DNA from 2 places in the Aeromonas sp. HMWF016 genome. Region 2 is predicted to be linked to the other one. Evidence: riboswitches for the same ligand, from Rfam matches in the RefSeq annotation. Region 2 holds a riboswitch; the other holds the start of a gene.
What was found. A riboswitch is a leader RNA that binds a small molecule or an ion and turns the genes downstream of it on or off. The one in region 2 is predicted to bind lysine.
Positions count from the first base shown of each region.

Region 1: linked by a shared signal. The riboswitch ahead of AACS24_RS02375 (Na+/H+ antiporter NhaC family protein) and the one ahead of lysC (lysine-sensitive aspartokinase 3) in region 2 are both predicted to bind lysine.

Region 1 covers NZ_CAWNWX010000020.1:27,955-36,096, forward strand. Annotated here, with positions in the region: partial or broken gene lapB (lipopolysaccharide assembly protein LapB) at 1-85, shown strand, start outside; gene pyrF (orotidine-5'-phosphate decarboxylase) at 104-805, shown strand; gene rrtA (rhombosortase) at 780-1,373, opposite strand; gene AACS24_RS02345 (tRNA-uridine aminocarboxypropyltransferase) at 1,372-1,995, shown strand; gene queC (7-cyano-7-deazaguanine synthase QueC) at 2,016-2,723, shown strand; gene queE (7-carboxy-7-deazaguanine synthase QueE) at 2,785-3,456, shown strand; gene AACS24_RS02360 (DUF3820 family protein) at 3,458-3,688, shown strand; gene AACS24_RS02365 (cob(I)yrinic acid a,c-diamide adenosyltransferase) at 3,685-4,248, shown strand; gene AACS24_RS02370 (H-NS family histone-like protein) at 4,318-4,722, opposite strand; lysine riboswitch at 5,025-5,196, shown strand; gene AACS24_RS02375 (Na+/H+ antiporter NhaC family protein) at 5,285-6,865, shown strand; gene AACS24_RS02380 (thymidine kinase) at 6,957-7,538, shown strand; partial or broken gene AACS24_RS02385 (flavohemoglobin expression-modulating QEGLA motif protein) at 7,610-8,142, opposite strand, start outside.
Region 2 covers NZ_CAWNWX010000096.1:53,366-68,360, forward strand. Annotated here, with positions in the region: gene cysG (siroheme synthase CysG) at 1-1,286, opposite strand, end outside; gene asrC (sulfite reductase subunit C) at 1,484-2,494, opposite strand; gene asrB (anaerobic sulfite reductase subunit AsrB) at 2,506-3,345, opposite strand; gene asrA (anaerobic sulfite reductase subunit AsrA) at 3,347-4,405, opposite strand; gene AACS24_RS15955 (patatin-like phospholipase family protein) at 4,601-5,443, opposite strand; gene AACS24_RS15960 (S66 family peptidase) at 5,715-6,731, shown strand; gene AACS24_RS15965 (LTA synthase family protein) at 6,795-9,050, opposite strand; gene AACS24_RS15970 (hypothetical protein) at 9,306-10,391, shown strand; gene lysC (lysine-sensitive aspartokinase 3) at 10,473-11,825, opposite strand; lysine riboswitch at 11,916-12,140, opposite strand; gene argA (amino-acid N-acetyltransferase) at 12,248-13,576, opposite strand; gene msrA (peptide-methionine (S)-S-oxide reductase MsrA) at 13,845-14,477, shown strand; gene AACS24_RS15990 (DUF3802 family protein) at 14,723-14,995, opposite strand, start outside.

The DNA.
Region 1 (8,142 bases), on a different contig from region 2:
TGCCACTCACTCGTTGTTCTGGCAGTGCCCATCCTGCCGGCAGTGGGGTTCCATCAAGCCGATCCGTGGTCTGGACGGTGAATAACCATCAATAGGAAGTGAGATGCTCGATCCAAAAGTACTGGTAGCGCTGGATTATCAGAACGAAGCAGATGCCTTGGCGTTCGTTGAACGTATTTCTCCGGCCGAGTGCCGTCTCAAGGTTGGCAAGGAGATGTTTACCCTTTTTGGCCCGCAGTTTGTACGCCAGCTGGTTGCCAAGGGATTTGATGTCTTTCTGGATCTGAAATTTCACGACATTCCCAATACCGTCGCCAAGGCGGTAGCAGCCAGTGCCGAGCTTGGTGTCTGGATGGTCAACGTGCATGCCAGTGGTGGCGAGCGAATGATGCGGGCAGCCGTCGATGCGCTGCAGCCTTACGGTGACAAGGCGCCGCTGCTGATTGGGGTGACCGTGCTGACCAGCATGGAGCAATCCGACATGGCACCGCTGGGCCTTGATGTGACCCCTGCCGAGCAGGTGATCCGGTTGGCCAGGCTGACCAAGGAGTCCGGGCTTGACGGTGTGGTTTGCTCGGCCAACGAAGCACGCGAGCTGAAGGCGTTGCTGGGGGCTGATTTCAAGCTGGTGACCCCGGGGATCCGTCCAAGCGGCACCGAAGCTGGTGATCAGCGCCGCGTGATGACGCCGAAAGCGGCAGTAGATGCGGGGTCCGACTATCTGGTGGTTGGCCGCCCCATCACTCAGGCTGCTGATCCGGCCGCGATGCTGGCTGCCATCAATCGCGAGTTGGCGGGGGAGTAAGCCCGGCAGTCACCGAGACCGGGTGCAGGCTGAGTAGCAGGCCTGCACCTGCACCGATCAGATGAGATTCTATGTGGACTCTGGCGCCGATCAGGGTCGATATCGGGCTCTCGCCTGCATTATAGAAATCCATTGCCAGCTTGAGTCCCACGCCAGCCAGCAGCAGCCAGCCCGATGTACGGCGACCATGCCGGATATCCTGGATGGCTCCCCAGACAAACAGTCCGTGCAGTGAGCCCGACAGCCCCATATACCACTGGGTGTGGGGGTACCAGAACCAGATCCCGAGCCCCACGGCCCCCCAGAGCAGCAGCATCAGGAGTGGTAGCCGATTATTGCCCAGATAGTCGCGAAACAGGCAGTAGAGAATAATTAAACCTGCCAGATTGAGCAGCAGATGCCACAGATTGGTATGAGCCAGATTGCCTGTTATGATCCGCCACCCTTCACCTTGAGCAATCTCTGCCCGGTCGAAGGAGAGCTGAAGATCCGGTACGGTAACAAAAAGCAGCAAGCTGGTGAGAGAGAGCGTGATAACCCAGAACAATCCAGATTTTTCTGACGACATGAAACAGCCCAACGACAAAAACAGTCGATACTGTACACGCTGTACCCGAGCCCTCAAAGCGTGCCTATGCGAATATATCGTGCCACTTGAAAACCGTACGCCTCTCTACATTCTTCAGCATCCCTATGAAGTGGCCCACCCAAAGGGCACGGCAGCACTGCTGGCTGCCTCGTTGCAACAGGCAGAGATCCGGGTCGGGGAGGATTTTTCCGGCGATACGTGGCTCAACGACCTGCTTGCCGACCCCTCTTTACGCTGTTATCTGCTCTGGCCGGATGAAGAGGCTATTTCGCCAGTAGAACTGAGACAGCAGATGGAAAGTGTCTCATCAGGTGCGACATCCGTGGCTTTTATTCTGCTCGATGGCACCTGGCGCAAAGCCTTTCGGATGTTGCAGAGCAACCCGGCGCTTGCCCGCTTGCCGCGGATCGGACTAGGTGCCATCGCAGGGCAATATGCGATTCGTAAAAAGCCGTTTCCTGAAGCCCTTTCGACCATAGAGGCGGGCTACCATCTGTTATCTCAATGGGAGGGCGAGCCCGAACGCTATGCCCCCCTGCTTACCCTTTTCGAACGGCTCAATACCCAGTGGCAAGCCTTTGCCGAGGGGCGCCGGACATGACATTGCAAGGAGTTCTCCATATGAAAAAAGCAGTTGTGGTATTTAGTGGCGGTCAGGACAGCACTACCTGTCTGGTTCAGGCGCTGGCCAATTATGACGAAGTTCATGCGATCACATTCGACTATGGCCAGCGTCATCGGGAAGAGATCGATACCGCCCGCCACCTGGTGCAACTGCTGGGTGTCACCGCCCACAAGGTGATGGATGTTACCTTGCTCAACGAGCTGGCTATCTCGGCGCTGACTCGTGACGATATCCCGGTGAGCTGTGATCTGCAGGATAATGGCCTGCCCAATACCTTCGTGCCGGGCCGCAACATCCTGTTCCTCACGCTGGCCTCTATTTATGCCTATCAGGTCGGTGCCGAAGCGGTGATCACCGGGGTATGCGAGACCGATTTTTCCGGTTATCCCGACTGTCGCGACGAGTTCGTGAAGGCACTCAATCAGGCGGTCTCCCTGGGGCTGGATCGCGGCATCCGTTTTGAAACACCGCTGATGTGGCTCGACAAGGCCGAAACCTGGGCGCTGGCGGATCACTATGGCCATCTCGATACGGTGCGCCAGCAGACGCTGACCTGCTACAACGGCATCGCGGGCGATGGTTGCGGCACCTGTCCCGCATGTAATCTGCGTAGCCGCGGACTGGACGGTTATCAGGCAGACAAAGCGGGGATCATGGCCAAAATGCGTGAGAAAACCGGACTGGGTGAGAAAAGCGGAGCATGAGCCTGCCTCTGGCTGATGATTGGGGTATAATCCGCGGCTTTTGCAACAAGCTGTGACCAAGATGCACTACCCAATCAACGAGATATTCCAGACCATCCAGGGGGAGGGGGTCTTTACCGGCCTGCCTGCCATCTTCGTTCGCCTGCAAGGGTGCCCGGTGGGCTGCCCCTGGTGCGATACCCGACATACCTGGGTGGTCGATCCTGCTCGTGAAGTGGGCAGAGAGCGTGTGCTGGATCGTTCCAACGAGTCGGATTGCTGGAGCCAGCTCACTACCGAGCAGATCCTCGCCAGCTTTGTCGAGCTTGGCTATCAGGCGCGTCATGTGGTGATCACCGGTGGCGAGCCCTGTCTCTACGATCTGACCGAGCTCTCGTCAGCGCTGTTGGCAGCGGGTTATCAGGTTCAGATTGAAACCAGTGGTACCAGCGAAATCAAGACTCATGAGCAGACCTGGGTCACGGTATCACCCAAGATCGGCATGAAAGGCGGGTTGCCGGTGCTGGTCTCTGCGCTTGAGCGGGCCAACGAGATCAAGCATCCGGTGGCAACAGAACATCATATCGAAGAGCTTGATACTCTGCTGGTTACCGCGAACCTGCGCCCGGATGTTGTTATCGCATTGCAGCCTATCAGTCAGAAACCACGAGCCACCCAGCTCGCGATGGCAACCTGTATTGCCCGTAATTGGCGACTCTCTATTCAGACCCATAAATATCTGGATATCGATTAATATGGAGTGGCTATCCGATGAGCAGGTGCTGCTTACCCTGAGCCATAAAATGCCTTACGGCAAATATCAGGGGCGGCGCATTATCGATATTCCGGAGCCTTATCTGGTGTGGATGGCCCGCAGTGGTTTTCCGGCGGGTAAACTGGGCCAGACATTGGCTCTTGCATACGAGATCAAGCTCAACGGGCTGGAGTCGATGATTATTCCCATTATTAACAGGATGTCAGAATGAGAATATATACCCGGCAGGGTGACAAGGGGATGACCCGGTTGGCAGATGGTACCCGTTTGGCTAAGGACCATTTGCGGGTAGAAACCTATGGCTATATTGACGAGCTCAACTCTCATATAGGTCTGCTGATTTGCGAGATCCCCCAGCAAGAAGCAGGTTTATTGGCAGATCTGCAGTTGTTGCAGCAAGAGCTATTTGATCTGGGCGGTGAATTGGCATTTTCCAGCGCAGCCCAAAATGAGTCAATTTGGCAGGTCAATGAGAGATGGATTAACAGGCTGGAGCAGCAAATAGACAGCTACAGCGAACATTTGCCGCCGTTGCGCCAGTTTATTCTGCCCGGCGGCTCCCGTGCGGCTGCGCAGGCCCATGTGGTGCGGACGCTAGTTCGTCACTGTGAGCGCCTGCTGTTGACCCTGAGTCGCGAAGAGTGCGTCAATCCTGATGCGCTGGCTTATCTCAACCGGATGAGCGACTGGTTCTTTACCATTGCCCGTTATCTGATCTGCAAGTCAGAGGGACAAGAAGTATTCTGGGTCAAAGCCACGGATCGCAGATAAAGATTCAGAACGTAGCCAATAAAAAAACCTCGCAATAGCGAGGTTTTTTATTGGTATCTATCACTGAAATCAGATAGCGAAATCTTCCAGTGATTTACCTGCTTCAACTGCTTTGGCAATAGCAGAAGGCATACGACCCTGACCGGTCCAAGTCTTCTCTACACCGTTATCATCATAACGATATTTGGCAGGGCGAGGGGCGCGCTTGGCTTTTTCTGCCTTGGCTGGAGTAGCTGCAACAGCGCTGACCAGCTCTGCAGGATCAATACCGGCAGCTTTCAGCATTTCGGTATATTCATTGATTTTACGCAGATGCTCTTCACGAGCCTGACGCTCAGCGGCTTCATCCTGCTGACGTTCGGCAACGATTGCTGAGAGTTTTTCCAGCGCTTCTTCCAGCTGCTCCAGAGAGAGTTCACGGCAGGTGGCACGCAGACTGCGGATATTAAGCAGCACTTTCAAAAATTCATTCATAGGATTGTCCACGTCAAGTCAGAAGGAAATATTATGTTCATCCTGATTTTTACGTGTCACTTTAAATAAGTCAAGAAGGGTAAAAATAATAAGTAGAAGATAAATCGTCATCACGAGAGATTATATTCGGCATTCAATCATATTAATGGATGCTTATGAGGCTTTAATTGGTTAAATGTGTCGCAAAAAGAAGCGAAGCTGCATCAATTGACTACCTTTTGGTGTACTAACGTCATACATCATGATTATTTAATCAAAAAACTTGCTATAAGCTGCCAGCTGGATAAAATGTCTCTCGAATACCTTTAAGTAGAGGCGCGCTGCCTATGACTACTTGTGCGGAGGGTGATGCCGATGATGCACAAGGAAAGGAGTCAGCGCCGAAGTGGCCAGGCCATCATACCGGGCTGCTGGTTCTGCATCTAATAGGTGCAGGACTGCCATAGTCATCCACTATGGAGCGCTACCTGAAGGGGCTGAGGAGTATAACCTCCCCATAGGTTTTGTTTCTTTAGATCCTCTCGGTAGATCTCCACCTGTAATCTTTAGGTGCAAAGAGATCATGGACATTAGTCATTTCGCCGACTCCGGTTGGTCCGTACTTCCCCCCTTATTGGCTGTCGCCCTGGCGATCCTGACCCGCCGCGTGCTGCTGTCGCTTGGCGTCGGTATTTTAACCGGCAGTCTGTTGCTCAATCAGTTTTCCCCCCTCGACTCCCTGCAATATATGCTGGGTACCGTGCTGAAGATTTTCTGGGTTGATGGTGCACTCAACCGTGACAACATCAACATGCTGCTCTTTATGTTGCTGCTGGGTGGCCTCATCAGTCTGATGAGCGTATCGGGTGCAACCCGCGCCTTTGCCGAGTGGGCCGCCAAGCGCGCCAAGACCCGCAAAGGGGCCAAGACCCTCACCGGCATGATGGTGTTTGCCTTCTTTATCGATGACTTCTTCCACAGCCTGTCGGTGGGCGCTATCTGCCGTCCTGTGACCGACCGCTTCCAGATCTCCCGCGCCAAGCTGGCCTATCTGCTCGACTCCACCGCTGCGCCAGTCTGCGTGCTGATGCCGATCTCTTCTTGGGGCGCTTATATCATCGCATTGGTTGGCGGCATCATGGCGGCGCACGGTCTGACCGATCAGAGCCCCATCTCTGCGTTCGTCGAGATGATCCCGATGAATCTCTATGCCGTCTTCACCCTGATCATGGTGCTGGTCGTCATCGCGTTTCAGCTCGACATCGGCCCGATGCGTCAACACGAGCAGTGGGCGCTGGAAGGCAAGTTGTGGGATGAATCCAAGGGGCGCCCCATTGGTCTGGATATGGATAGTCCGGAGGAGAGCAATGGCGGCATGATCGACATGGTGCTGCCGATCCTGACTCTGACCGCTGCCACCGTCTACTTCATGATCGACTCGGGTGCCGCAGCGCTCAGCGAAAAGGAGCTGCCTTTCAGCGTGCTCGGCTCGTTCGAAAACACCAATGTGGGCTCCTCGCTGGTCTATGGCGCCATTTGTAGTCTGGTAGTTTCCATTGGTCTGGCAATGCGTCTGAAGCTCGGTGCCAAGAACTGGATCAAGGCCGCGCCGCAAGGCGTCATGGCTATGCTGCCGGCTATCAATATCCTGTTGTTTGCATGGACCATCGGTGCCGTAGTGCGCGATGTGGAGACTGGCAAGTACTTGGCATCTCTGGCCAACGGCAATCTGCCAATCGAGGTGCTGCCGGCCGTGGTATTCATTCTCTCTTGCGCCATGGCGTTTGCCACTGGCACCAGCTGGGGTACCTTCGGCATCATGCTGCCGCTGGCCGGTGACATGGCTGCGGCCAGCGATATCAGCCTGATGTTGCCGATGCTGGCTGCTGTTTTGGCTGGCTCGGTGTTTGGGGATCACAGCTCTCCCATCTCCAGTACCAGTATCCTCTCTGCGACGGGGGCAGGTTGCCATCACATCGATCACGTGATGACCCAGCTCCCCTATGCGCTGGCCATCGCCTTCGGTGCGGCTCTCGGTTATCTGGTGATGGGGTTGATGCACTCCGGTTTTGCCGGTTTCAGCGTCAGCGCCCTCTGGTTTGTGCTCTTTACCAGTTACCACCTGAAAAAGGCCAAAGCGCAGCCAGCGCTCGCAACGGCATAACATTAATAGAGCAAGGGGCCCACGGGCCCCTTGGTTTTGGCGGGGGCTTTGGTTAGCATGCGCCCCATAAATTCAGTTTCGGAACAGTATCATGGCTTCACTGCACTACAAGTTTGCCACCATGAATTCAGGCAAATCGACCCAGCTCATTCAGGCACACTTCAACTATCTGGAGCGGGGGATGCACCCGCTGGCCATGACCCCAGCCATCGACGATCGTTTCGGTGTCGGAGTGATCAGTGCCCGGGTTGGCCTTGAACTGAAGGTGGACGTATTCAGCGACAGCTGTGATCTGTTTGAAATGGTGAAAGAGCGCCATGCCAAGAAACATATCGATGTCTTTATCGTGGATGAGGCTCAGTTCCTGACCAAGGAGCAGGTCTATCAGTTGGCCCGTATCGTCGACGAGCAGGATATTCCGGTGATGGCCTATGGCCTCAAGACTGATTTTCGTGGCGAGCTGTTCCCCGGCTCCTACCATCTGCTCTGTCTGGCTGACAAGTTTGAAGAGCTGAAGAGCATCTGCTGGTGCGGCAACAAGGCCCACATGAACTCCCGGGTCAACGAAGCAGGTCAGGTGATGCGCGATGGCGAACAGGTGGAGATCGGTGGCAACGATCGCTATGTGTCACTGTGCCGCAAACACTATCTGGAAGGGCGGGCGTTCAAATAACCCGTACCTTGCTGCAAGGTTATGAATCAAAAAGGGGGGCCAATCTGGCGCCCCTTTTGTCTATTTGCCGTTCAGTCGATTTCGATATCGACGGGGGCAATGATGGGGTCTGCCACCGGCAGGCGATGAAACAGCTGACGAAAGTGCTGCTGTACCCGGCCAATATCGACCAGCGACATGCCAGAGGCAAAGCCAAACCAGACATAGAGGCCGGTGAGATCGCGAAACATCGGCGGCAGGTAGCGGGGCGCGGCGATCAATCCCTCCAGATAGTGCTGATAGATCACCGGAATATCGTCCAGTGTCACCTTGCCGACAAACAGCATCGGCAGGATCTCGGGCACCCCCTCCAGTACGGCGCTGCGGATGAAGTTGACCGTCTCCACATAGCCTCTCACATAAGAGAGATCTTTGGTAAAGCAGGCGCCCCCTTCGACCATGCCGCCGCGAAATACCCGCTGGGTGATCTTGTAGGCATCGTGCTCGCTGGTGCCCTGGCCCACAAAGTGCTGAAACACCTCGATAAAGTCGGCACCACGCTCGGCCATGTCGATGGCCATCACCCGATCGGAGATGCGCTTGGCCCGATCCGGAAAGGAGCTGA
Region 2 (14,995 bases):
AGTTGCGCCAGCTGTTGCAGCTCGCCGCGCACTACCCGCTGGCTGAGCCGGGTGCCTTGCTCCACCAGCGCCACCGGGGTGTGGCCGGGCAGGCCGTGAGTCTGCAGCTCGTCCTGAATGCGGCCGGCATGGGCCAACCCCATGTAGAAGACCAGGGTCTGGCGGGGCGCAGCCAGCGCCGACCACTCCTGAGCGATATTGCCCTCCTTGTCGTGGCCGGTGATGAACTGCACCCGCTGAGCGTGATCACGGTGGGTGAGGGGAATGCCGCTGCAGGCGGCGCAGCCTGAGGCCGCCGTGATGCCCGGTACCACCGAGAAGGGGATCCCCGCCTCGGCCAAGGTCTCCAGCTCCTCGCCGCCACGGCCAAAGATAAAGGGATCGCCCCCCTTGAGGCGCACCACCTGTTTGCCAAGGCGAGCCTGCTCCAGCAACAGCTGGTTGATCGCCTGCTGGGGCACGCAGTGGCGGCCCGCCTCCTTGCCGACGAAAATCCGCTCGGCATCCCGGCGAACAAGTGCCAGCACCTCCTGCGAGACCAGCCGGTCATAGACCACCACATCCGCCTGCTGCAGCTGCTGCAAGCCGTTCAGGGTGAGCAAGCCTGCATCGCCGGGGCCTGCGCCGACCAGGGTGACGCTTCCCTTGCTCTGCACCGGCTCATTCAATAGCTCGACGACGCTCTGCTCGGCGGCCTGCTGCTGGCCACGGGCCAGTTGGCGGGCGAGGCGATCATGGCGGAACAGCCGCTCCCAGAAGTGGCGGCGGGCCAGCTTGTCCGGAATGAGTTTGACCCGCTCGCGCAGCTTGCCCGCCAGCGCCGCGAGCTGGCCGAGGTGCTGCGGCAGCATGGCTTCGAATTTTTCCCGCAGCTGGCGGCTCAGTACCGGTGCCGAGCCGGCGCTGGAGATGGCCACCATCAGCGGCGAGCGGTCGATGATGGCGGGCATGATGGCGCTGCAGTGGGCCGGAGAGTCCACCACGTTGCAGAAGATTTGGCGCAGGCTCGCCTCGCTGAAGACCTGATGATTGACCTCGGTCTGGTTGGTGGCGGCGATCACCAGCCACTTGCCATCGAGCAGCTCGGGGTGAAAGTCGGCGGCGCAGACGGTCAGGCGACCCTGCTCGGCCCAGCTCATCAACTGGGGTTCCAGGTGCGGGGCATTGATGGTGATCTTCGCCTTGGCATCGAGCAGCAGGCGCGCCTTGCGCACCGCTACCTCACCACCGCCGACGATAAGCACCGGCTTGTTTTGCAGCTGACAGAAGAGAGGGAGAAAGTCCATAACAGGCTCCGGATGCTGGCCCGCTCGCAATGCCGCGCCGGGCCAGATGACGGGGCGCGCCGTGACGCACCCCGGATGGTCGGGGGAAAGGCCCCCAACGGGAATAAAAAGGGGGAAGCGTGATCCACGCCCGGGCCAACGACAGATCCCCACCGGTTGTCGGCCACTATGATCAGCTTCCCCAAACGAGGTTTTTCCTATTGCACCGCTTTGACATGCATGTTGGCGACGTACTGATCTTCGGCCCAGAAGATACGGTCAGCGACCATGGCTTCCGGGTTGAGGGTGACGCCGCGCAGCACCCGCTCCTTGAACTTGTGATAACCGGCCCGGTCGATAAGGTGACCCATGTGCAGGTAGATGGGCTTGCCATCCAGCATCTCGGCCTCGAACTCGAACAGGTTCTTGATCACCGCATGCAGCACCTCTTCGGTGACCCAGTTGAGAAACAGCTTGCCGGTACGGGGAGTCTTCTTGCTGGTGCGTCCCCCCAGCTTGACCATGTAGAGCTGCTTGGGATCCCGCTGCCAGGCCATGGTCGGGCAGGCCAGCACGCACTCGCCACAACCGATGCACTTGCTCTCCTCCTTGACCGCCTTGCCATGTTTGATGGCGAGGCAATCCACCGCGTGGTGGCTGCACGCCTTGACGCAGGCGCCGCAGCCGATGCAGCGCTCGGCATTGAAGTGGATTTTGGCGATGCCGAGGATGCCGAAGTCGGCCATGTTGGCCTTGGCGCAGTCGTTGGGACAGCCGGCGATCACCATCTTGAGGTGATAGGGGTTGGGGTAGAGGTGCTTCTCCATCCGCTGGGCCAGCCCGGTACAGTCGATATTGCCCTTCTGGCAGATGGTGTTGCCCTGACAGGCGACGATGTTGCGCCCGCCGATAGTCTGGTAACCGGCTTGGGTGTCCGCTACCTCGATGCCGCAGGTCTCCACCTCGATCTCCCTGATAAAGGGTTCGAGGGCAGCGTTGACCTTGTCCATGTCCTGATACTTGATGCCGGGCATCGCCAGCTTCTGGCGAGTGGTGAGGTGGATCAAGCCGTTGCCGTACTGTTCGGCGATCTGCTGGGCCACCGCCAGCAGGTGGGCGGGCATGATCCCGCCGGGAATGCGTACGCTGATCATCGCTTCGCCGCGCACCTTGGAGAGGCGGTATTCGTTCTTGGCGCGGGCCTTGATGATGTCGATATCGAGACTCATGGTGTTCTCCCTCAGTCGATCAGATGCTGGGCCTGGTCAAAACGAAAGACCGGGCCATCCACGCAGATATAGGTGTCGCCCATCCGGCAGTGGCCACACTTGCCGACGGCGCAGGCCATGCGGCGTTCGTAGTCGACCCAGATGCGATCCTTGGGGATGCCGCGCTCAAGCAGGGCGAGCACCACGAAACGGATCATGACGGGAGGGCCGACCACGATGGCCTGGATATCCTCGCTATCCGAGAGATCCAGCTGGTCGATGTAATCGGTGACCCGGCCGATGCGAAACTGCTCGCTCTCCTCACCCTCATCCAGCGTGACGATGAGATTCTGGCGCTCGGCCCAGAGCGGCATCTCGTGGCGATAGAGCACCGCCTGCTCGTTCTTGAAGCCGAGGATCATGTCGAGGGACTTCACCTGTTCCGGGTGTTTGCTAAAGCGACGCAGCAGCCCCTTGACCGGCGCGACGCCAGTGCCGCCCGCCACCACGATGAGGTGCTGGTTGCGATAGGCTTCCAGCGGATAGCCGTTGCCGTGGACGCCGCGCATCCACACCTTGTCGCCCACATCGAGGGCAAACAGCGCATCGGTCACCTTGCCGACTTTGCGGATCAACAGATCCACATAGCCATCGCCATAGTCGGAGACCGAGATGGGCGCTTCGCCGACGGTGGGCAGGGAGATCTCCACAAACTGGCCGTAGTGGACATCAAAGTCGCGGGAGACCCGAAAGTTCCACTCCAGTTCGGTGTGACGCTCGATGGCCAGAATGGTGTAGGCCTTGGGCAGCAGGCGGTTTTCGACCGCTTCCTGCTGCTGTTCTGCTGTTGCGGTTTGTTGGCACTGGCACATATCAGTTCGCCCCCTGCGCGTGGTCGGCTGCGATGGTCTGTTCGACCACATCGGTCATTTTGTTGATGATGTTGCTAAAGGAGATGTAGTGAGGGCAGCGATCGTCGCAGCGGCCACAGCCGACGCACATGTGCTCCTCCCCCTGACGGGCCTTGTAGTCGTTGACCTTGTGCAGGGCGCGATAACGGAGGCGCTCGCCATGTTTGGCGCGAAAACCGTGGCCACCGGCCATGTCGCTGAAGCCATCCACCATGCAGCTGGCCCACTGGCGACGACGTTCACCCTGCTTGGGGTTCTCCGCATAGGTGAGGTCGTGCACGCTGTAGCAGCTGCAGGTCGGGCAGGAGGTGGTGCAGCGGCCGCAGCCGATGCAGCGGCTGTCGTACTCGGCCCAGACCGGATGATCGGTGAGGATCTGGCGGATCCGCTGGGGGTCGTCACAGACGCTGTCCGGGGTGCGCACCTTGACCGGGTTGCTCTGGACAAACTCCGGGGCGAAGTCATCGGATTCACCCAGCTCGGCAAAGTAGCCGAACAGCTCGGGATCCTTGACTTCGATGCGGGCGCCCTCATCGCTCAGACGAATGGCGGCGGCGTAGTCCCGGGTCTCATTGCTGCCCATGGAGACGCAGAAGCAGTTCTCGAAGCTCTCGCGGCACTCCAGCAGTACCAGCTTGAGCTTGCTGCGCAGCCGGGCGTAGTAGACGTCCCTGTTCTGGCCGTTCTTGAGATAGACCTGATCCAGCCTGCGCAGGGCGTGGATATCGCAGCTGCGCAAGAACAGCAGGGTGGGCTTGGCTTCCACCTTCGATTCGCGCAGCTCCAGATTGTCGAAGTGGAACAGGGTCTGGGTGATGGGGAGCACCACCTCTTTCGGGGAGAAGTGGGACTTCTCCTGCCACACCAGATCGGCCGGATGGCGGATGCTGTGGTAGGTGACGTTGTCGGTGTCGGAGAAGCGACCGCCCCGATATTCGGCCGCAGGGGCCATGATCCGGTAATCGGGCAGCAGCCGTTCGAACAGCTGCACCAGCGCGGGCTGGGTGAGAAGAAACGACATAAATAAACACCTTGTCTGAGGGTGACATGCCTTGGCATTGAAAGGGGCGTGTCTGTCCCGGTATTGACTAGCCGGGAGAGCTACGCCGCTCTCGCCGCGGTCCGGTTTATGACTCATCTTGTTCAACTGACCCGATTGTTCTTGTGTGGCGGCGTGTGCGTCGCGGCAGGTCGGGTCATGCCTGTAAAACCCTTGTCAATTGAGCAGGGCCGCCTGATAGCCAGCGCACTTGCCCATCACGTATCCCATCTCCAGCTTGTTGATATCGCGGGTAAAACGGGAAACAGGGAAGTAGTCGGCCGGGGCGATCACCTCGATCTGGCAATCAGCGGGCGGATTGGCGATGAAATCGAGCGCCTCGTTGTAACTGCGATCCCGCTGCTCCAGCGCCTGTGCCAGCGCGGGGTGAGTCTTGAGCAGGGTGCGGATCATCCAGGGGAAGGGCATCGGCTTGAGCCGGTAGCCCAGCGGCTCGGAGAGGATCACCGTCATCTGGCGGGCGCCGCGGCGGTAGGCCTCGATCACCGGGATGGAGTCGGCCACCCCGCCATCGGTCATCGGCACCCCGTGCACCTGCGGATATTCGCGGGAGGCGAGGGGAATGGCGCAGCTGGCGGGCAGCACCTCATCCATGTTCTCCGGCTTGACCCGGATGTACTCCGCCTTGCCGGTCAGGGCATTGGTCACCACCGCATAGAAGGGGATGCCGCTCTCTCGATAGCGATGGATATCGAGGGGGTATTTGCGGCAGCTGGTGTGCCAGAGCCAGTGGATATCCACCAGATTGCCCCCCTTGGCAAAACGCAGCGGGTCGAGAAACTCCGGGGTGCAGGCCAGCTCGGTCAGGATGTCGTGGCTGCGGCCATGCTGGCTGGCGAGATAGGCCAGGAGGTTGGTCGCGCCGGCCGAGACGCCGATGGCAAAGTCAAAGGGACGGTAGTCACGTTCGATAAACGCATCCAGCACGCCGCTGGCAAATATGCCGCGCATGGCGCCACCTTCAACAACCAGTGCCGTGGGGGATGCGGTTCTATTCATGACGGGGTCCTCATTGAAATCGGCGTCGCAAGAGAGTGGGTCGGCGGCAAGCTTCAGGCTTGCCCGGGCGACCATTCTGGCTGACAGCGGGGGCTGGCTATCGCAATGAGGTCATTCTAGGAGCGTGGTTTTGTTTAGAATATCTGTTAATAATGAATCAAGCGTTTTGTATTTCTAAACGATGGCGAGCCAGCCGTTGTGCCAACAGGGGCGATAAGGGATAGTCAGGGCTCTGTTTTCACGGTTTGATGAGCCCCGGGGGATGTGACTGATGACGAGACTCCTTGCCCCGCCACTCCAGCGCGGCGACACCATCGCTTTTTTTTCCCCCTCCAGCGCGGCAACCGCCTGGGCGCCCACCCGTTTTGCCCGTGCAAAAGCCTTTCTCGAAGTGCAGGGCTTCCGGCTCAAGGCGGGCAGCCTCACCGGCCAGCAGGATCACTGGCGCTCCGGTTCCATCGCCGCGCGGGCCGAGGAGCTCAACGCCCTTATTCGCGACCCCGAGGTGCGTTGCATCATGTCGGTGATTGGCGGCAGCAACTCCAACTCCCTGCTGCCCTACCTCGATGTTGATGCGCTAAAACGGGATCCCAAGATCATCGTGGGCTACTCCGATGTGACGGCCCTGCTGCTCGGCATCTATGCCCAGACTGGTTTGGTTACCTTTTATGGCCCGGCGCTGGTGGCCTCATTCGGCGAGTTGCCGCCGCTGGTGGATGAGACGCTGGCCAGTTTTTTACAGATTGTGCTGGCCGACGAGGCTGGCGTCCCCTGTACGCTGCCGACCCCCGCGCAATGGAGCGATGAGCGGCTGGACTGGGAAAACCAGAACCGGGCCAAGCAGTGCCAGCCCAATCGGCTGATCTCGGTGGGCTCAGGTCGGGTGCAGGGGCGGCTGATGGGCGGCAACCTCAACACCATGGCGGGGATCTGGGGTTCCCCCTATATGCCGGCCATCGAGCGTGGCGATATTCTGCTGCTAGAGGACAGCCTGAAATCCGCCGAGACGGTGGAGCGCTCCTTCGCCCATCTCAAGCTGTGCGGGGTGTTTGATCGGATCGGCGCCCTTATCCTCGGCAAGCACGAGCTGTTCAACGATCAGGGCAGCGGCAAGCGCCCGCTCGATATCCTGCTGGAGGTGGTGGGGGAGCCGCACTTCCCCATTCTGGCGGAGTTTGACTGCGCCCATACCCACCCCATGCTGACGTTGCCGCTGGGCGTCGAGGCGGAGCTGGATCTCGACCGCCAGCAGCTCACGCTGCTTGAGCCCTGGTGGCACAGCGCCTGACGGGGGGCAGGAAGCAGACAAGGCCGCCGATGCGGCCTTGTCTGTTGTTGGGGGATGACATTGTCAGGGCAGGGCATCGGTCCGGAAGCTGGCGCGGATCTGCGGCACCAGCGGCGAGACGTCGAAACCCTTCTCCTCGCCCAGCACCGGATGGAGCAGGGGGCCGTCGCTGATGGGGGTGAGGTTGCCGGCCAGCAGCTGGCGAGTGGCCTGTCCCATCTGATAGAGCTGGCGCACCGGCGCAAACTGGGTCGCCAGATTGAGGGAATCATCGGCGCGGGTGAAGGCCATCATGGGGATCTGATAGGTGGCATCGCGCGCCGGTTTGTCGCCGTGAATGCCCTTGCCGGCCGACATCAGGAAGGGCTGGTGATCGCCAAAGGCGACAACCAGATAGCGCTTGCCAGACTGATCGAGACTCTTGAGCAGCCGCTCCAGCGAGGCCATGGCATCTACCACCCCGGTGTAGTAGGTGTTGAGCAGCTGTCTGTCACTCTCGCTCTCGTTCGGGCAGGCGCCGCTGTGCTCCTGTGCCTGATAGCGGGGGCCATCGAAGGGGCCGTGCCCCTGCATGGTAACCGCGTAGGCAAACAGCGGTTTGTCATCCTGTTCGCTGCGTTTGAGCAGGTGATCGACGAGGGCATCGTCCGAGATATAGAGCCCCTTGTGCTCGAGGGTGGTAAAGCGGCTGTCGAACCAGCGCTCCTGATAGCCAAGCGCCGGGATCGCCTTGGCGCGGCCCCAGAACTTCTCCACATAGGGGTGGACGAAGAGGGTCTGGTAGCCGCTCTGGTTGGCGCTCTGGGCCAGCCCCGGCACTTGATCCGAGAGGTAGTAGTAGGGCACCACCCCCTGCTTGAGCAGCCCCACCGGCAGGCCCGTGTTCATCTCGAACTCCGCCAGCACCGTCATGCCGCCAGTGGTGGGGGAGTGGATGGTCTTGTGCCACTGCTGGATGGTGGCGGGCAGGTTCAGGGTGGGAACGGGGGCGCAGAGCCGCCCCTGCCAGTCGAGCATCAGCGACTCATATTGCAGCACGATCACCAGATCCCAGCGCGGCGCAGCCCCCTGCGGCGGTTGGCTCAGCTGGGGGGTGAATTCGTTGATCTGCAGCGGGTAGCGAAACACGCTGCCCTGCTCCAGCATCTCGTCCACCAGATTGAACAGGTAGAGGCCGGGGCCGGAGCGGATGATGTCCCTGTGGTAGTTGACCGCCCGATCCACGTAGCGCACGTTGGCCCCCAGCAGCTTGTTGCTGGTCTGGGTGGCAAACACGCAAAGGGCAAAGAAGGCCACGGTGGCGGCGGCCGTGCGCAGGATCCAGCGGGAGAGGGCAAAGCGCCAGCAGAGGAAGAGCGCGATAGCGCCGCCGAGCAGCGGCACGACGGGGTGCTGATCCTGCAGGATCCGCAGCAGCGCCATCAGGTTGCCGAGATCATCGCCGCCGAGCGGCACGCCGTAGATGGCGATCTTCATGAAGTTGGCCAGCAGTCCTATGCCGGAGAGGGCGGTAAAGACCAGCCCCATGTAGAGGTTGAATCCGGCCAGTGCGCAGAGGCTCCAGCCCAGCACCATGCTGCCCCAAGCGAGATAGTAGTGCTCCGGGCGAAAGCCTGACCAGAGCAGAAACTCCCCCAGTTTGAATACCACGAAGCCGTGCAGCAGCACGAAGGTGAGGTTGCCGAGCAGCAGGCTGCCGATGATGCGCCAGCGCAGACTGCGGCGCAGCCTTGGCAGCACCGCCTTCAGCACGGCGGCGCTCAGCGCCAGTACCAGCGTCAGGCTCACCATCAGGTAGGTGAGGTTGAAGCCCTGCTCCGGCAGGGTCTGCAGGATCTGGCTGAAGTCACCGCTCTCGGGGCGGTCTGCCAGCAGCAGGCCGATCCGCAGCTGGTAACGGCTGGCCAGCGCATCGTCCGGGGCGCGCAACGTGCTGTTGAGATCCAGAGTGCAGCGGTTGTTGCGGCACACCTGACGCTTCTCCACCGGCTGGCTCAGCTCGTCGATCCGCTCCCCCTTGTCGTTGAGCAGCTCCACCCGCACCTTGTCCCCCGGCTGGAGCTGCCCTCGCAATTGCCACTGGCTGCGCACCACCAGATAGAGGCCACGGCTGTCGCTCTTGTAGAGAAGGGCGTGGCGGGTGAGGGTGGCCAGCGGATTGTCGGCGGGCCCCAGCACCAGCGGTTGGGCACGGCCAAGCCAGCTGCCGGGATTGATGAGCGGCAGCAGCAGGGTCACGATGAGCAGGCCACCGAGCAGGATCAGCAGCAGGCGGGAGAGACTCAGGGCGCGGCGACGGCCTGAGAAGGGGCGATTCATATCAGCTCATCCTTTGAGCAAGTGAGAGAGATGCAGATCATCTGCATACTATTTGACCCGATGGTGCGTGGCCGGTTCATGGATGTCAATTTAATGACCGCCTGATGAATTTTTGGTTGCACTTCGGCCCTGCATATTGTGATCCCGATCGAGAGGTTGTCCGGAATATGTGATGAAAGCGTCATCATGAACGTTTGCTGCTGGTCTGCGAGAGAGGTGCTGTTTAGTCTCTCAGTAGCGACAGGAGGTACATGTATGAATCCCAAGGTGATGGCACGGCAAGCCAGATTGCTGCGTATGCTCGAGAGCAAGGAGGAGATCCGGGTCGGGCGCGAACGTGACTGTCCGCTTCCCGTGGCGCAGCTGGTCAGACTCAAGGATTCCCATCCGTCGGTGATCAAGGTCTATCGTCACGGTCTTACCGCCGAGGTGTTTCATCTCAAGATCGATGGCCATCACTGGTGCCTCAAGCGGCGCCGAAACGATTCGCTGGTCGCCAATCTCGATGGCAAGACCGCTTTCCTCACCGAGCTGGAGCGGCGGCGCGAAATTGAAGCGCTGCGCGAGTTGCATCCCACCGTGCTCTCCCACGTGGTCTGTACCAGCTTTGGTTCGGCCCGTGCCGGCATTCTGGTCTCGCCCTGGCTGCGGGGCGTGCCGGTGCATCAGCTCAACGAGCGCAATCTGGCACAGATGCTGGAGGTGCAGGGGGAGCTGGCTCGCTGGGGCTGGTTCGACTGGGATCCGAGCCCGGGCAATCTGCTCGATGACGGCGAACATATCAGCGTGTTCGATTTTGGTTACATGTGGCCCTTTGATCCCCGTTTCGAATACAACTCCAATGGGCTGGTCGACCCGCAATTTCATGTGCCGGAGCGGCTGGAGACCCGCACCCTTTCCGGACTCTGGCTCGATGAAGCCGATCCTTTGCCGCAATTTCGCTACTGGCGCGAACTTTGCCTCAAGTGGGTGAAGCGGGAGATCCATCACCTGATCCGCGAAGGAGCCAGTGCCCCGGTGCTGGCTCGTCTGCACGCCCTGCAGGGGGAGTGGAGCGCCGCGCTGGCGAGCGACGAGGCGCTGGTCGCCAACTGGTGGCGGGATATGTATCGCAGCCACCGGCTCGATGTGGCTGACGATCTCAGTGGCCGCAGCTGCAGCCCGCTCACTTTGCGTCGTCTCGACTGGCTGGAGCAGGCGGTGACCAACCACTACGAGCTGCTGGTCGACAATCTCTCCAGCGAAGAGCTGGGGCTGGGCCAGAGCGAGCTGCTGGCCAGATTGCAGCGCCAGCGCCGCGAAGTGATGGCGTGCCAGTTGCCGGTGACCACCTGCGCCTGAGCCAACGCCTCAGCGAAACAGAAATGAAAAGGGCACCTTGCGGGTGCCCTTTTGCATGGTCGGATTTGCCAGCCGTGAGGGTCAGTCCAGCAGCTCCTGATGGAGGCGGTTGACGATCTGGCCCGCTTCGCCCTCTTTGACCAGGAAGCATAGGTTGTGGGCGCTGGCGCCGTAGCAGATCATCCGGATGTTGTGGTCGCGCAGGGCATCGAATACCCGGCTGCCCACGCCGTTGACCTCGCTCATCCGGTTGCCGATCAGCGCCACCAGAGCCAGCTCGTTCTCCACCTCGACTTTGCAGAGCTGGCTGAGCTCGGCCAGCACCTTGTCGCTGAGCACCGGTTCGCCATTGCTCTGGCTGCCGGTGTGATCCAGGGTGAGCGACACGCTCACCTCCGAGGTGGTGATGAGATCCACCGAGATGCGGTGGCGGGCCAGAATGCCGAACACCTCGGCCAGAAAGCCATAGGCGTGGAACATGTTGAGGCTGTGCAGGGTGACCAGCACCTGCTGGCGACGCAGGGCCACGGCGCGAAACAGCGGACTGGTGTCCGTGGTGGAACGGATCCAGGTTCCCCCCGCCTGCGGCTCCCTGCTTGAGCCGACAAAGACCGGAATGTTCTGGCGCACCGCCGGTTGCAGGGTGGCCGGGTGCAGCACCTTGGCACCGAAGGTGGCCATCTCCGCCGCTTCGACAAAGCTGATTTCGGGAATGGGGCGGGCCCGGGTGACGAGGCGCGGATCCGTGGTGTAGATGCCGGGCACATCGGTCCAGATCTCGATACTGGCGGCATCCAGGGCTTCGGCGAGCAGGGCCGCGCTGTAGTCAGAGCCGCCACGGCCAAGTGTAGTCGTGCGACCATCGCCATCGGCACCGATAAAGCCCTGGGTGATGACGAGGCTGTCGCCGAGCACCGGGCCCAGCGTCTGCTGGCAAAGATCGCGAGTCGCGTTCAGATCGACGGTGGCCTTGCCAAAGCGGCTGTCGGTGCGCATCAACTGGCGCACATCCTGCCAGTGGGCATTGACGCCGCGCTGGCGCAGCAGCTCGGTAAAGAGGCGGGTCGACATCAGTTCGCCGCAGGCGATGAGGCGATCAGCCAGTTCGGCATCGGTCTGCTGGTGGGCTTGCTGGGCCATGAGGCGGATCTCGTCCAGCTGGCCATGAATGAGGGCGCTCACATCGCCGGGGTTGCCGAGATCGGCCAGAATGGCCTGCTGAATGTCGGACAGCTTGGCAAGCTGCTCGTCGCGGCCCGTTTCGTCCAGTTCGCCCTGAGCCAGTGCTACCAGCAGATTGGTGACGCCGGCGCTGGCGCTCAGCACCACGATGCGGGTGGCGGGATTGGCCAGCACGATATCAGCGCAGTTGTTCATGGCGGCGGCGTTGGCGACACTGGTTCCGCCAAACTTGGCGACATTGATCGGGCTCATTGCTTACTCCTGTCTTAATTTAAAAATCCGGATCCATCGGGCAAAAAAGAGAGGAGGAGGCTGAAAATGGCAGGAATGTGCGAAGCGATCCCGGCCAGAAGCACTCCACCCGCAGAGCCCATCCCGTACCCGCCCCTGACAGGGCGCGGTGGGGGATGACCACTACCGATGACAACCCGGGGGATTCAGCCCCCGCAGCCGACACTGAGGTTTCCAGTCTCCTCAGATGTCTCGGCGCTGCTCCCCCTGACCCAAGTTCACCGGACTCTGGCGTCCTCCCTCGGGCTGCCTGGGCAGCGCTCCTCTTCTGGCTCCACCATGGCGGTGGAGTGCATTTAGAAATACCTTGCGTTGGATTGGACTGTCAATCGAGTTTGTAAAAAAGTTCAAAATGTCAGCTAACTCAACGCAGAATCAATGGGTTACACAATGGTTTTTGACAAAACCTTGGAGCGACGCTGCCAGTTGTAGAGGCGCTGACGCTCAACCGGCAGATCCTCCACTTCCAGCGGCTCGAACCCCCGCTCCCGGAACCAGTGGATGGAGCGGGTGGTGAGCACGAACAAGCGGCGGATGCCGAGCCGTTTGGCCCGCTCGGCCACCTTGGCCACCAGCTGATCACCCCGGTTGGAGTTGCGATAGTCGGGATGGATGGCGACGCAGGCCATCTCCGCCATCGCCTCTTCCATAAAGCAGTAGAGGGCCGCGCAGCCGATGATCAGGCCATCGCGCTCGATGATGGTGAACTTGTCGATCTCCATCTCCAGCTGCTCGCGGGAGCGGCGCACCAGAATGCCTTCCTCCTCCAGCGGGCGGATTAGATCGAGAATGCCGCCGATATCCTCGATGGTGGCGGCACGGGCCTGCTCGGCGCTTTCCCGCACAATCTGGGTGCCGAGACCGTCGCGGCTGAACAGCTCCTGCAGCATGGCGCCATCATCCTGATAGCTCACCAGATGGGAGCGCGGAACCCCGCCACGACAGGAGGCAATGGCCGCACGCAGGTAGCGGGCGGTGCCGGACATCTCTTCGCCAGCCTGCTCCAGCTCCACCAGCAGCTCTTCGGCCTGTTCGGGGAAGAGCTCGGAGATGGCTTCGCCGCGCCTGTCCATTACCCCCTGGGTGCTGCTAAAGCAGATGAGCTTGTCCGCCTTGAGATCGACCGCTACCCGGCGGGCCACCTCTTCGGAGCTCAGGTTAAAGCTCTCGCCGGTGACCGAACAGCCGATGGGGGAGATGAGCACCAGACTTTTCTGGTCGAGCTGGCGGGTGATCCCCTCCACGTCGATGCGGCGCACCCGGCCGCTGTGGCAAAAGTCGATGCCATCATCCACCCCCAGCGGCTGGGCGGTGACGAAGTTGCCGCTCACCACGCTGATCCGCGCCCCCTGCATGGGTGTGTTGGCGAGCCCCATGGATAGCTGGGCTGTGATGTCATATTGCAGGCCGCCACACACCTGTTTGATGATGGTGAAACTTTCGTCATCGGTGACCCGGATCCGCTTGTGATACTGGGCCTCGATACCGGCGCGGGCCAGCGCTTCATCGTTTTGCGGACGTGAACCAAACACCAGCACCAGGCGTATGCCCAGTGTCTGCAGCAGGGCGATATCGCTGACGATATTGGCGAAGTTGGGGTGGCAGATGGCTTCTCCCCCCATCATCAGCACAAAGGTGGCACCCCGATGGACATTGACATAGGGGGTGGATTGCCGGAAGGCATTGACCAGACTGGGTTCGCGTTCACGCACTTGATATTTCTTCCATAAAAAAACAGCGATTGGCTCAATATATGAAAATTAATTCACAAATCAAGACTAAATATTGATTTTTGCCGTTTCTGGTCCACGAGGGGCGGGTTGGCCGTGCGGATCGGGAAAGGATGGTTCGAAGCGCAGATGGCCGCCGGAGCGAGCGGGGAGGGGCCCGCCGGTTGATCCGGCGCGATAAACTGCTATCTTCGATGCTCCTTTTCGTCAGCTGTGTGATTTCACAGGGTTTTATACAAGGACAGAATTCATGGAACAGATTATTTCACCGGCAGATGCCCTGCCGGGACGACGCGAAGCGATGGTGATTGGTCAGCAGCATGCGGTGAATGGCAACCCCACTCAGGGGCCTTGGCCCGAAAACATGGCGATCGCCTGGTTTGGCATGGGCTGTTTCTGGGGTGTGGAGCGCCTGTTCTGGCAGCAGCCGGGCGTCTACTCCACCGCGGCCGGCTATCAGGGCGGCGTTACCCAGAATCCCACCTACAAAGAGGTCTGCAGCGGCCTGACCGGCCATGCCGAGACGGTACAGGTGGTGTTTGATCCGGCGGTGATCAGCTACGGCGATCTGCTCAGACTGTTCTGGGAACAGCACGATCCGGCGCAGGGGATGCGTCAGGGCGGGGACATCGGCACCCAGTATCGCTCGGTGATCTTCTATGGTGACGAGAGCCAGCAGATCATTGCCCAGCAGAGCATGGCGGCCTATCAGCAGGCGATGGCGGCAAGCGGCGACAGCCGTGCCATTACCACTCGCATTCTGCCGCTGGCGCCCTTCTACTACGCCGAGGATTACCATCAGCAATATCTGGAGAAAAATCCGGATGGCTACTGCGGATTGGGTGGCATTGGAGTCTGTTTGCCGCCCAGCCTGAACCGCTGAACAGGTTTGTAGTCGATTTCTTAATAAAAGTGAAAATAAATGGTCGGAGGAGGGAACTTATTGCGACCAGTCGGGACTAACTAGGTAGCGTCCAGGGATCGGATGCAAAGTCCAGACACATTTCTTGCCTTGATAACCGCCTGATGAATGAACGCACTGGCGGGTTGAAAATGATAGCAAGCAGGGCTGCCCATCAAGGCGGCCCTTTTCATATCTGCTTGTTTTAGCTCGGGAGGGGCGATCGGTCAGGCGATCGCGCTGTCGAAGAGATTCTTGATAAGATCGATGAACTCGATGAGGAAGGCCTTCTGCTCCGGGGTCGGCTCGCGCAGCCAGACGGCGGAGAGCACCTCTTCCAGGTCGGCGACCACGGCGTCCGCCTCCTGCATGATGGTAAAGCGCACCTTGGGTGCCAGCTGGGGGTTTTGCTCGCAAATGGCCATCAGGTTGCTGGCAACACGGCCACTGACCAGATCTTCGATGGTCTCTTCACCATCGTTCTGCTGCTGGGATTCAAA